DNA from 4 places in the Halomonas binhaiensis genome. Region 1 is predicted to be linked to each of the others. Evidence: predicted binding sites of a transcription regulator. Region 1 holds the regulator's gene; each other region holds the start of a gene.
The links. Region 1 encodes PhoB, which activates phosphate uptake and scavenging genes when phosphate is short. Its sites were predicted from a motif close to TGTCATANNNNTGTCANA; they were not measured.

Region 1 (3,164 bases):
ATAGCGCACGGCATTGAAGGCCAGATTGGACAAGGCACTGTGGATTTCCTTCTCGCTGCCCCACAGGCCGTGTGAATCCTCGATACTGACCTCGATGGTCTGACGGCCATTGGACAGGGCCTGGGCATCACGCTGTACTGCACTCAGAAGAGAGGCGGGGTCGAGGTGCACATGATCGCTACCCCCTTGATCATTCTCCAGCCGGGACAGCAGCAGCAGGTCTTCGACCAGATGCTGCATGCGCTGGGTCTGGCCCTGCATTTGTTCGATACCTCGGCCCAGGCGAGGCGGCAACATGTCGGCCATATCGCTGTAGGTTTCCAGGTAACCGGTCAATACGGTCAGTGGAGTACGCAGTTCATGGGATACATTGGCCACGAAATCCCGGCGAATCTGTTCAAGGCGATGCAGCCGAGTGATGTCGCGGGCCATGAGCAGGCGTTCATCATCACCGTAAAGGGTGATCTGGAACTGCAGCATCATGTTCTCGTCGATAGGGGAAGGTAACGACAGAGGCTCACGATAGTCTCGGGCGTTGAAGTAGCTGACGAAGCGCGGGTCCCGTAACAGGTTGGTGATGTGCTGGCCGCGATCCAGGGCAGCCTTGAGCCCCAGCATGCGCTCAGCAGCACTGTTCCACCATTCCAGGTCGCCATGACGGTCCAGCATGACCACGCTGTCGCGCATGGCCTCTGAAGATTCCTGGATACGCTGAAGCGTGGAGCGCAGGCGTCGCTGAGTGATGCGCTGGCCTTTCTGATATCGGTAAAGGCGATCGAACAGTTCACCCCAGACGCCGCTGGCCGTTGGGGGCTCCTGCTGCGGGCGGTGGGTCAGCCAGTCATACATGGCATGCAGCTGACGCAAATGGAAGATCAGGGCGATGACCAGACCCAGGATGATGCCAATGGTCGACAGAGAAAACGGCCAGCCAAGAATGCCGCCGACGGCGACCAGAATAGCCAGTCGCCAGAACTCACGTCGCCACAGGCGTCCCACTTCAGATCTGCACCTTAGCCAACGCCAGGGCCCTTCAGACCTTGGCCGAGAAGCGATAGCCGGTGCCACGCACCGTCTGGATCAATTGCTGATGCGGCTCACCGAGTGCCTTGCGCAGGCGACGGATATGCACGTCCACAGTACGTTCCTCCACATAGACATTCCCGCCCCATACCTGGTCGAGCAACTGGCCGCGCGTGTAAGCACGCTCCTGATGTGTCATGAAGAACTGTAGCAGGCGATATTCGGTAGGGCCCATTTCCAGGGACTTGCCATCAATGCTGACCCGATGGCTGACCGGGTCCAGCATCAGGCCATCGACTTCGACGGGGTCTTCGACACCACGCGGCGTTGCCCGACGCAGTACGGCCTTCAGCCGCGCAACCAGCTCACGGGGTGAGAACGGTTTGGTGATGTAATCATCCGCGCCGGACTCCAGTCCCTGGATCTTGTTATCTTCTTCGCCCTTGGCGGTGAGCATGATGATGGGAAGCTCCGCCGTGGTTTCCTCACGCTTGAGTCGGCGTGCCAGCTCGACGCCACTGGTACCGGGCATCATCCAGTCCAGCAACACCAGGTCAGGTTGATGGTCGACGATCATGGCATGGGCGGATTGGGCATTGTTGGCCTCAATCACGCGATAGTCGGCCATTTCCAGGGCCACCGCGATCATCTCGCGAATCGGCGCTTCATCGTCGACGATCAGTACGGTTTTAGCAGTCATCCTGGGGGCCTCGTGATCTGGAACTTTTGACAGGACGGTGAAGATGACAGCATGTATTTATGACAGTCACGTTACAGTCTGGCGTGAAACGCGCAGAAATCCCAGAAAAAGGGCCTTTTGAAGCCATATTTTCCGTTTACAGCCCTGGATAGAGGCTGAGCGCGACACCTGCAAAGACCATCAGGCCAGACCAGTGATTGTTGAGGAAGGCCTGAAAACAACGGTCGCGATCACGATCGCGGATCAGGCGCTGCTGATGGATGAAAGTGGCAGCCATACCGGCCAGACCAAGCCAGTAGAACCCTCCCAGGCCAAGCTGGCCCCCGGCGATGATCAACAACACCAGTGTGGCAATCTGCAGCAGGCCAATGATCAGACAGTCGTATTTGCCGAACAATACGGCAGTGGACTTGATGCCGACTCTGAGATCATCGTCGCGGTCGACCATGGCGTACTGAGTGTCATAGGCTACGGTCCACAGCACATAGGCAAAGAACAACCACCAGGCCACAGGGGGCACCGTTTCCTGTACCGCACCGAAGGCCATGGGAATACCCCAGGAAAAAGCCGCACCCAACACGACCTGGGGGAAATGGGTGTAGCGCTTCATGAACGGATAGGTGGCGGCCAGGGCGGCACCGATCAATGATAGCCAGACCGTGAAACCGTTGGTGAACCAGACCAGCACAAAAGCGGCCAGCAACAGAGTGACGAACAGCACCTTGGCTTCACGTTCACTGATGCGTCCGGTAGCCAATGGACGGTTCCTGGTGCGCTTGACATGGCCATCGAAGTTACGGTCCGCATAGTCATTGACGATGCAGCCTGCTGCACGCATCAGATATACCCCTGCCACGAAAATCAGCAGGATGTCACGCGGCGGAACACCCTCGGCAGCGATCCATAGTGCCCACAGGGTTGGCCACATCAGCAACCAGGTACCGATAGGACGATCCAGGCGCATCAGGGCGAGGAAGTCAGGTAAACGGGTCAGCAGTCCAGTCGGGCGCAGCAGGGATCGGTCCATCGGGCTTTCTCGTAGATTGTTTCAGTGTCATCCCGTGCATCGAAAAACGATGCACGGGATGACAATGTTTGAAAAGAGCGCTAGGGAATCTCTGAAGTAGCTCGTCGAGCGGGCCAGGATGCCGTGATGGGGCCGCCTAGACACTTGATGAGAGATTCCTTGAGAAGAACGTTTGATAACAATGCGCTGGGCCAGACTAGCGCGGCAGGGAACGCTTTGCCAGTTCGGCAATGCTTCAGCAGGGTAGTCCCAGGGCCTCGGCCATCTGTGGCAGGAAAGCTTCCTGGACCAGCACCGTCCAACCTGAATGACGAAATACCGAGCGGCGTTGCCACAAGCCAGTATGTCCCTGTATCGAACGTGGCGCATGGCTGATTTCGATGGGGCCACGCTCCAGGTCCGGCTGGCGAAACA
Region 2 (3,164 bases), 950 kb from region 1:
CCAAGGCGGTCGACCGCATTGATGAGCTGTTCAACATGAAGGGGGCGATGACGGGGTTGTCCACGGGGTTCCGCGATCTTGATGAAATGACATCCGGCCTTCAGCCTTCGGATCTGGTTATCGTCGCTGGACGTCCTTCGATGGGCAAGACGACCTTTGCCATGAATCTGGTGGAACATGCCGTGGTATCCAGCGACAGGCCGGTCGTCGTGTTTTCCATGGAGATGCCGGCGGAATCCATCATGCTCAGGATGCTGTCATCCCTGGGGCGTATCGACCAGACACGAGTACGTAGTGGCCAGTTGGAAGATGAAGATTGGCCGCGCCTGACGTCTGCGGTCAACCTGCTCAAGGACAAGCAGCTCTTCATCGACGATACCGCCGCGTTGTCTCCCAATGAGATGCGCTCCCGGGTACGGCGGATCGTGCGTGAGCATGGCAACCTGGCCATGATCATGATCGACTACCTGCAGTTGATGCAGGTACCTGGCTTCTCCGAGAACCGTACCGGTGAAATCTCCGAGATCTCTCGTTCTCTCAAGGGATTGGCCAAGGAGTTCGCATGCCCGGTGATTGCGCTTTCCCAGCTTAACCGCTCGCTCGAGCAGCGTCCCAACAAGCGCCCGGTAATGTCTGACCTGCGGGAATCTGGCGCTATTGAGCAGGATGCTGACTTGATTGGTTTCGTCTATCGCGATGAGGTCTACAATCCGGATAATCCCGATAACAAGGGACTGGCGGAATTCATCATCGGTAAGCAGCGTAATGGCCCGATCGGGGCTGTGCACATGGCCTTCATCGGTAAGTACACTCGTTTTGAAGACTTGGCGCCGGATGCGTATGGCGATACCTTCGGCGAGTAAGAGGTAACCTCGTTCTTGAAAGGCTGCATTGCGCATTGTGCACAGGATCGTATAATCCCGCTCCTTTCCTTTTTCCCACCCAATCTGGAGGTTTATCCCATGGCAGGCGGATTTCGACGCGGTAACCGGCAGCGCGCGCCCAAACTGGAGGCCCGTGGAGTATTGGCGTCTGCGGAAAGAGAAGGGCCTTTCAAAGAATGGCTGGGCATGCCTGACCTGTATCGCTATCACCTGGTGGTAGACGGTGTCGATTACAGCTATCAGACGGAAGATGCTGAACTCCCCGTACAAGTCGGCGACAAGGTCGTGTTTCGCTACAAGGAAACCAAAGCGGGCAAGTGGGTCGACCGCAATTCTCTGGGCAAGGCAATTGATCCTTCGGAGTATCAGTAACCCGAGGCCAGATAATTTCTCTTGCTCATGACCTGCATCAACAGCCTTGATGTCATTGTTCTGTCACTCTGCAGCTCTAGTCTGTACGCCAGGCTAAAAGACGAGAACAGCGAAAAGTAAGGTGATGGACATGATGGAACTTCATGAGCTTCAAAATTTTGTAGAAGGGCAGCACCATTTTGAAATCCGGGTGATCGGCTCTTCCACCAGCCGTTTCTATCAGGTTGAACTGGAAGATATGGAAGGGGGGCGTCACAGCCTGTGTCGCAGTGGCAAACCTGTACTGTTCCGCTCTCTGGAGGATGTCTATCTGGAGCTCAAGCGGGCCGGTATCCACCAGGCCTACCTGGTGCAGCAGGTTGCTGAGGATGAACTGGTCGGTCGCAGTACACACTACCTGGCGCCCCTGGCCTCACGTACTCCCCTGGCATTCTGAGCGTTGTCCAGTTATTGATACCCGCCATCGTGGCCATGATGGAATCCAATTCGAGGCAGGCGTCCGCGAGTGATATTCTTGCGGCTCTAGACCTTCTCAAGGATCCTGCTTTCATGGCCCAGCCAGCCCCACAGTCTGCTCTATCCTCTCTTCAGACCCAGTGTGATGCTTCCGCGCAGAGCACCAAGGTTGGTGTTCTGCTGGCGAATCTTGGGACACCGGATGCGACGGATTACTGGTCGGTCCGACGTTACCTGAGTGAGTTTCTATCTGACCAGCGTGTCGTGGATTATCCACGCTGGCTATGGCAGCCACTATTGCAGTTGGTCATCCTCAGTCGCCGCCCCTTTGCTTCTGGAGAGGCCTATCGCAGTATATGGAACGAGGAACGCGACGAGAGCCCGTTATTGACGATCACTCGCCAGCAGTGCGACAAGCTGTCAGCCCTGCTGAAAGCGGAGCATGGAGAGCGGGTAGAGGTAGATTTCTGCATGCGCTATGGCAACCCGTCCACCGACAGTGCGGTGCGCCGCCTGCAGGAGAAAGGCTGCCAGCGTATCCTGTTCTTCCCACTGTATCCTCAATATGCAGCTCCGACGACGGCGAGCGCCTGTGACCAGTTATTCCGCTCGTTGATGAAGCAGAAATGGCAGACAGCGGTACGTACGGTTCCTGCCTATTACGCTCACCCTGGGTATGTCGAGGCTCTTGCCGCATCAGTTGCAGTGCATTGGCAGAGCGATGAGACACCTTCTCTACTGGTTGCCTCATACCATGGTGTGCCCAAGCGTTACACCGAGGCCGGAGATCCCTACGAGACCCAATGCCATGCAACCACTCAGTTGCTGCAGCATGCTCTGGGATGGGAGGACGGTAGTATCGTGACAACGTTCCAGTCCAAATTTGGTCCAGAAGAGTGGGTGGGACCCGCGACCATTGACCAGGTGGCGGTACTTGCTCGGCAGGGCCACAAGCATATTGCCGTAGTGTCTCCTGCGTTTTCGGCTGACTGTGTGGAAACGCTGGAAGAGATCCAGCAGCAGATTCAAGAGGCCTTTCTTGAGGCCGGAGGAGAGCGCTTCACTTATATTGCCTGCCTCAATGACCGTGATGATCATATGGCGGCTCTGGCCGATATTGCGCGCAATGAACTCTCGGGGTGGTTGTAGAAGACTCCTCCCTGTTTCCTGTTAGCCCCTGGCTCCAGGCAAGGAATTGGCAAGACAAACCTGCTAGTAAATCTCGCATATAAAATAAAGCGCTCGCCAGGTCGGCGAGCGCTTTGTGTTTGACATGCAGATGTTGGTGAATTGCATCGAGTGAGGGTGCTGCTTGCTCCAGCTGGGTTGACTCAACTATTGCTGTCACTGGAGTCAGACAGTGGCTTCCCCCCAATATCTTCATCCAGGAACTCGACCGGTTTGCCCCGCGTTTTATCGACAAACTTCAAGCGTTGATGGAGCCCTACCTTG
Region 3 (3,164 bases), 640 kb from region 1:
TCACCATCGATATGGTTACTGGGGATGACGTTGTCGACTCCACTGAAGCGGCTTCAGCAGTGACGGTGACAGGTTCTGTCATCAACGCTGCCGCCGGCGACGAGGTTGTCATGAAGGTGGGTGGTGACACCTACACCGGTGTCGTGAATGAAGATGGCACAACCTGGAGCGTGGATATTGATCCCGTCACCTGGAGCCACTTCAAGGACACCGACATCGATGTCAATGTCACGGTGACCAACGCCCAGGGCAACAGCGGTTCTGCTGTTCGTACGGTGGGCCTCGATATCTCTACCCCGGTCATCTATTTCGATACGATCGCGGAAGATGACATCGTCAATGCTTCTGAACATGCTAAGGACCTGGCAATTGGTGGTTCGGTCCTTGGACTTGATGGTGGTGAGACGATGTATGTCGAGCTCAACGGCAAGACCTACACCACCACGGCAACAGCAGATGGGCGCTGGACGTTGAATGTGCCGGCGGCAGATGTGTCCGCCCTGGCGGATGGTAACCACACGATCTCTGCCAGCGTGACCGAAGAGGCCGGTAATACCGGAACTGCCTCGCACGACTTCAGTGTCGATACCGTTCTGCCGACACTGACGGTCACGGAAGGTGTAACACGCAGTGGTGACAACATTGTCACGCCTGACGAGCACGGCACGAACCTGGAAGTCTTCGGTACTTCCACAGGGCTGGATCACGACTTCGTCTATCTGGAGATTGCTGGCTTCACCTACAACATCCAGACATTCGATGATGGCACCTGGGGCATCGTGACTCGTAGGGCCGACATGGCCACGCTGACGGATGGCACGTACGAGATCAAGCTCCACGCCACCAACGACGTGGGCAACGTAGCCGAGACCTCGGTCGAGCTGGTGGTTGATGCGGGTGTGCCGTCGCTTCAGTTGTTGTCGACTGAAGCTCAGGATAGTGCGGTGGTCGACGACCAGGCTGTTGCTGGCTCGGTGGAGGATGACACCCTGGAAAGCACTCAGGCTGATGAACACTTCACTATCGGCAATGGCGGCCATGACTCCGTGGTATATCACCTGCTGGATGCAGCCGATGCCACCGGTGGCAATGGTGCAGATCGTATCAGCGGCTTCACGGTAGGTGATGGCAACAATACCGCAGATGCTGATCGTATCGATCTGAGTGAGTTGCTCGCTGAGCGTCGTTCGACGGAAGGCAGCGATGGTGCCGAGACGACAGAGGCGGGAGATCTCAGTGACTACCTGAGCGTTACCGTGAAGGGCAGCGATACCGAGATTGCCATTGACCGTGATGGTGCCGGCTCCACTCACGAGATGACGACTGTCGTGACGCTCTCTGGCGTTCAGACCGACCTGGCAACCTTGCTGGCGAATCATCAGCTGGTTGTCAGCTAATTTAGCCATTGACGAGTTTGTCAGTAGTTTCAAGGGGACCTTCGGGTCCCCTTTTTTGTCTGCTGTTCAGCGTTTTTGCTGCTCTGGTTGTTGTCAGATGGAAGTCAATTAGATGACGCTAGCCTTCTATCCTATTGATTTCTTTCACTCACATTGGGCTATGGGAGCTGGTTGGAGGATTCAGGCCTGAAAATGTCATCTATCTGACATTGTCTAGACAACTGGGCTTCACATTCATCACTGACACTGGCGTCAATCAAAGAGGAGAGACGTCATGTCCATTCCTGCAATGGAGTCCATCGTTGCACCTGTGACGCCGGCGATTCGGGTAGAGAAGCTGCAGAAATCGTTCGGACAGCGTCGGGTACTCGATGACATCAGCTTCCTGGTTTACCCGGGACAGATGGTGGCCCTGATCGGGCCATCCGGTTCTGGCAAGTCCACTCTGCTGCGTCACTTGGTCGGCCTGACCTGTGCCAGTCGCGGCGGCAGCCTTGTTGCACTGCTGGGGCGGGAAATACAAAAAGCAGGCCGCATGCGGCGTGCAAGGCGTCAGGAGCGTTGCCGCACAGGATATATCTTCCAGCAATTCAATCTGGTCGGGCGCCTGAGTGTGTTGACCAATGTCCTGGCTGGAAACCTGGGGCGTATGCCCCGTGGCCGGGCCTTGCTGGGACGCTTCAACCAGGAAGAGAAAGCTCGGGCATTACGTTGTCTGGCGCGTGTCGGCCTGGAAGAGTTGGCGGGCCAGCGGGCCAACACCTTGTCCGGTGGCCAGCAGCAGCGTGTTGCCATCGCCCGGGTTCTGATGCAGGACGCCGATGTGATTCTTGCCGATGAACCCATCGCTTCCCTTGATCCACGCAGTGCCCGGGAAGTCATGGAGATTCTCCAGCGCATTCATGCCGAAGATGGCCGCACCGTGGTTGTCACTCTGCATCAAGTCGATGTGGCACGTCGCTATTGTCAGCGTGCCATCGCGCTCAAGGATGGGCGCATGTACTTCGATGGAGCCATCGCTGAGCTCACTGACGAGCGCCTGCAGGATCTCTACCAGAACACCGACCTTGACGAATTGCAGGACACCTCCCCGCAGACGGGAAAAGCGTCCCGTGAGCCGTCATTGCAATACACCACTGCCTGACACAACCGCCTGATCTCCCCCAGGCTTATACAGGAGCATTCCTCATGGCTTTCGCGACTCTCTCATTCACAACTCTCCGCCGCCTGACCATGCCGCTGGTACTGGGTGTCAGCATGGCCGTTGCCGCACCGCTGGTGTCTGCCGAAGAGCTGAAGTTCGGCATCATCTCCACCGAGTCCAGTCAGAACCAGGCGCCTCTATGGCAGCCTTTCCTCGACGATATGTCCGAACAGCTTGGTATGGAAGTGAAGCCGTTCTTTGCCACCGACTATGCTGCGGTAATCGAAGCCATGCGCTTCAACCAGATTGACCTGGCCTGGTATGGCAACAAGTCAGCCATGGAAGCCGTCGACCGTGCAGGTGGCGAGGTATTTGCCCAGACCGTCCCTGAAAACGGCCAGCCGGGATACTGGAGCCTGCTGATCGTCAACCAGGACAGCGATCTGCAAAGCGTCGATGATGTACTGGCCAATGCCTCTGACCTGATCTTTGGCAATGGTGATCCTAACTCTACCTCTGGCTACCTGGTGCCAGGCTACTACGTCTTTGCCAAGCAAGGTGTGGATGCCGCCACGGCCTTCAAGCGCACCCTGAATTCCAGCCATGAGACCAATGCACTGGCT
Region 4 (3,164 bases), 850 kb from region 1:
TCCGCCAGAGTTTTGCCATCCTTGGTCTGGGTTTGCGGCGTCAGCGGCAACCATTCACCGCTGCCATCATCATTGAAGCGCGCGACATACAGCGTGCCCTTGTCCAGATACTTGGCGCCGATGGCCAGACGGTCGCCTTCGGCTCCCGGTGTATTGGCATCCGCTGGATCCCAGGCCGCATCAGTGACGAACTTGTAGATGTACTCGTTGCGTGAATCGTGACCGGTGTAGAACACCAGCGGTTCGCCGGCGACCAGCTTGCCAGGCCAGCAACCTTCATGACGGAAGCGTCCCAATGAGGTGCGCTTGACCGCTTGAGCTCCGGTATAAGGATCAATTTCGACGATATAGCCGAAGGTACGCGGCTCGTTGCGATAGTCACCGCTGGCATCATCGGCATTCGGCGTGGCATTGAAACGTGCAAACTCGCCGTCCTGCTCACTGGTATCGCCCGCTGCGGTTTCCCAACCGTAACGACCGCGACCTGTCGCTACACCAAGGCGGTCATCGTCACGCTCACGACCTTCATCCTTGACGAAGTATTCCGGCCAGTTCTCTTCGCAGGTCAGATACGTGCCCCATGGGGTATAGCCATTGGCACAGTTGTTGTTGGTACCGCGTGTCTGGGTGCCATCAGGAGAAAACAGGGTCTTGACGTAATCACTGCCAGCAACCGGGCCAGACAGTGTCATAGTCGTTGCACTGGTGTAACGCTTGTTGAAGGGCGAGCCCTGGACGTGGTTCCAGGTGCCGTCATCTGCTTTCTTCAGTTCGACCAGCGTGATGCCCTGAGCGTTGATCTCGGTACGCACTTCGTCTGCCGGGCGCTTGCCTTCCGCCATATTGGTCGGACCACCCTGCGGAGCCCAGAGTGCGTTCTCGTCGATATATTCATTGTTCAGCGCCAGCACGAAGCGGCTGGACTCTGTGGACGACTCCAGGGCAAAGCCATACATACCATCGTGATGCATGCCGACGCTATTGGCCTGGATCTCGGGTGTCATGGCCAGGTCGTCAGCCCACTCCTGCGCACTGTCATTCAGCGGTGTCGCCCAGGGAATCAACACTTGAGCGGTATAACCTTTGGGAACCACGACGGCATCCGTACGCGAACCAGCAACGGATTCAAACGCCAGAGTCAGCGGCTTCTTGGCCATGCCATTGTTCTTTTCGTTGGCAAAGGCAGACAAGCCGAAACCTCCAAGCATGCTCAAGGCTGCCATGCCAAGACCACCCTTCATCACGGCACGGCGCGACACATGGCGCTCGAGGACGGAGGAAAATGGTTCGTTGGCGCTGGAGTTCAACAGGTTATGATTTTCGATTTCCTTGCTCATTATCCTTACCTCAGAGGCCAGTCATGCAGGGGGATGTCCCACAGGTCCGATCGGCGAGGCTACAGCGGAAAAGTGACAATTGCATGACGCCTATCTGGCATCATTCAGTGCGTTGTCATCGGCATATCGGCATACTGGAGCATCATTTGGACAAGGAGGGAGCGGTGGTGTCGAACAGTGTTATCACCTCAGGGAAGAGAGGATTTGCCATCATGCTGATGCTTGGATTGAGCGGCTGTGCAGCCTTCTCTCCAGCTCCCCCCGCTCACCAGGATAATCTGTGCGAAGTATTCCGCGAACAGCCCGACTGGTACGATGATGCTCGCGATTCTTACGACAAGTGGGGGACACCCATCTGGACTCAGATGGCCTTCATCAAGCGTGAATCTTCCTACCAGAGCCATATCCGGCCGCCACGCACCAAGCTGTGGGGCTTCATTCCCTGGAAACGCCCATCTTCTGCCTATGGCTATCCTCAGGCACAGGATCCTGTATGGAATGAGTACGAAGACGAAGTCGGTGGCGTCTTCGCCAGCCGCTCCGACATGGAGGATGCTACAGACTTCATCGGTTGGTACAACGCCCGCACCCAGCGCATGACCGGGGTTTCGCTGAGCAACCCCGAGCATCTGTATCTGGCCTACCATGAAGGTCAGGGGGGATATCAGCGGGGCAGTTACCGTAACAAGCCGGCGGTTCAGAGAGTGGCTCGGGAAGTCTCCGCCACGGCTTCCCGATACCGCGCTCAATTATCATCGTGTGAGGCCGAATTCCAGTGCGATGGTTTCTTTGAATTCGGCCCCTTCTGCCAGGCCTGACTCAGGCCTGGCTCAGACGCTCCGCAGCCAGGTTCAACAGATGTTCGGTGGTCTCCCAACCGATACAGGCATCAGTGACGGAGACCCCATAACGCAGCTTTCCCGGCTGCAGTGGCTGCTTGCCTTCATGCAGGTGGCTCTCCAGCATCACCCCCACCAATGAAGTGTCACCTGCCACGCGTTGGTTGAGAACATCAAGCAGGACTTCGCTCTGGCGACGGTGGTCCTTGCGCGCATTGGCATGGCTGCAATCCACCATCAAACGTGGCGCCAGGCCTGCACTGGTGATGGCCCGGCGAGCCGCAGCAACGGAGTCGGCATCATAATTGGGTTGACCATGCCCACCGCGCAACACCAGATGGGTATGCGGGTTGCCTTGGGTGATCTTCATCATCGGCCGACCATCGCTGCCAATGGCAAAGTGTTGATGAGGATGGGCGGCAGACTGCATGGCATCCAGGGCGACCTGAACATCACCGCTGGTGGCATTCTTGAAGCCGACGATCGCTTCCAGGCCACTGGCCAGTTCACGATGCAACTGGGATTCTGTAGTACGTGCACCGATGGCCACCCATGCCAGCAGGTCATCAAGGTAGGAAGTGATCATCGGCTGCAGGATTTCCGTCGCCACCGGCAACCCCAGCTCGACAATATCGCGCATCAGCTTGCGCGATACTTCCAGGCCGCGACGCATATCCCCCGAACCATTCAACCCTGGATCGTAGGCCATGCCTTTCCAGCCGACCGTCGTCCGCGGTTTCTCCACATACACTCGCATCACCAGCAACAGGCGGTCACGTACACTGTCGGCGAGAGACTTGAGACGTTGGGCATATTCCATGGCCGCTTGCGGGTCATGAATGGAACAGGGACCGACCACCACCAGCAGGCGGTCATCATGACCAGCGAGAATATCCTGAATTTCCTGGCGTTGGGCCTCGACACGATCACGTAAAGTGGCACTCAAGGGCAGGTCACCCCGCAGTTCGGCAGGTGTGGGCAACGCCAT

Region 2: a site for PhoB is predicted at 1,307-1,324, ahead of E4T21_RS03530 (DUF6482 family protein). Genes of this name have one in related genera too.
Region 3: a site for PhoB is predicted at 1,591-1,608, ahead of phnC (phosphonate ABC transporter ATP-binding protein). Genes of this name have one in related genera too.
Region 4: a site for PhoB is predicted at 1,409-1,426, ahead of E4T21_RS03120 (PhoX family protein). Genes of this name have one in related genera too.

What each region holds. Positions count from the first base shown of each region.
Region 1 covers NZ_CP038437.2:4,749,887-4,753,050, forward strand. The annotation lists gene phoR (phosphate regulon sensor histidine kinase PhoR) at 1-999, opposite strand, end outside; gene phoB (phosphate regulon transcriptional regulator PhoB) at 1,034-1,723, opposite strand; gene ubiA (4-hydroxybenzoate octaprenyltransferase) at 1,860-2,750, opposite strand; gene E4T21_RS20735 (chorismate--pyruvate lyase family protein) at 2,986-3,164, opposite strand, start outside.
Region 2 covers NZ_CP038437.2:805,131-808,294, forward strand. The annotation lists gene dnaB (replicative DNA helicase) at 1-863, shown strand, start outside; gene E4T21_RS03525 (hypothetical protein) at 963-1,256, shown strand; gene E4T21_RS03530 (DUF6482 family protein) at 1,390-1,692, shown strand; gene hemH (ferrochelatase) at 1,806-2,861, shown strand; gene E4T21_RS03540 (Na+/H+ antiporter subunit G) at 3,044-3,164, opposite strand, start outside.
Region 3 covers NZ_CP038437.2:495,965-499,128, forward strand. The annotation lists gene E4T21_RS02150 (Ig-like domain-containing protein) at 1-1,397, shown strand, start outside; gene phnC (phosphonate ABC transporter ATP-binding protein) at 1,672-2,541, shown strand; gene phnD (phosphonate ABC transporter substrate-binding protein) at 2,586-3,164, shown strand, end outside.
Region 4 covers NZ_CP038437.2:701,337-704,500, reverse strand. The annotation lists gene E4T21_RS03120 (PhoX family protein) at 1-1,337, opposite strand, end outside; gene E4T21_RS03115 (transglycosylase SLT domain-containing protein) at 1,550-2,155, shown strand; gene E4T21_RS03110 (3-deoxy-7-phosphoheptulonate synthase) at 2,157-3,164, opposite strand, start outside.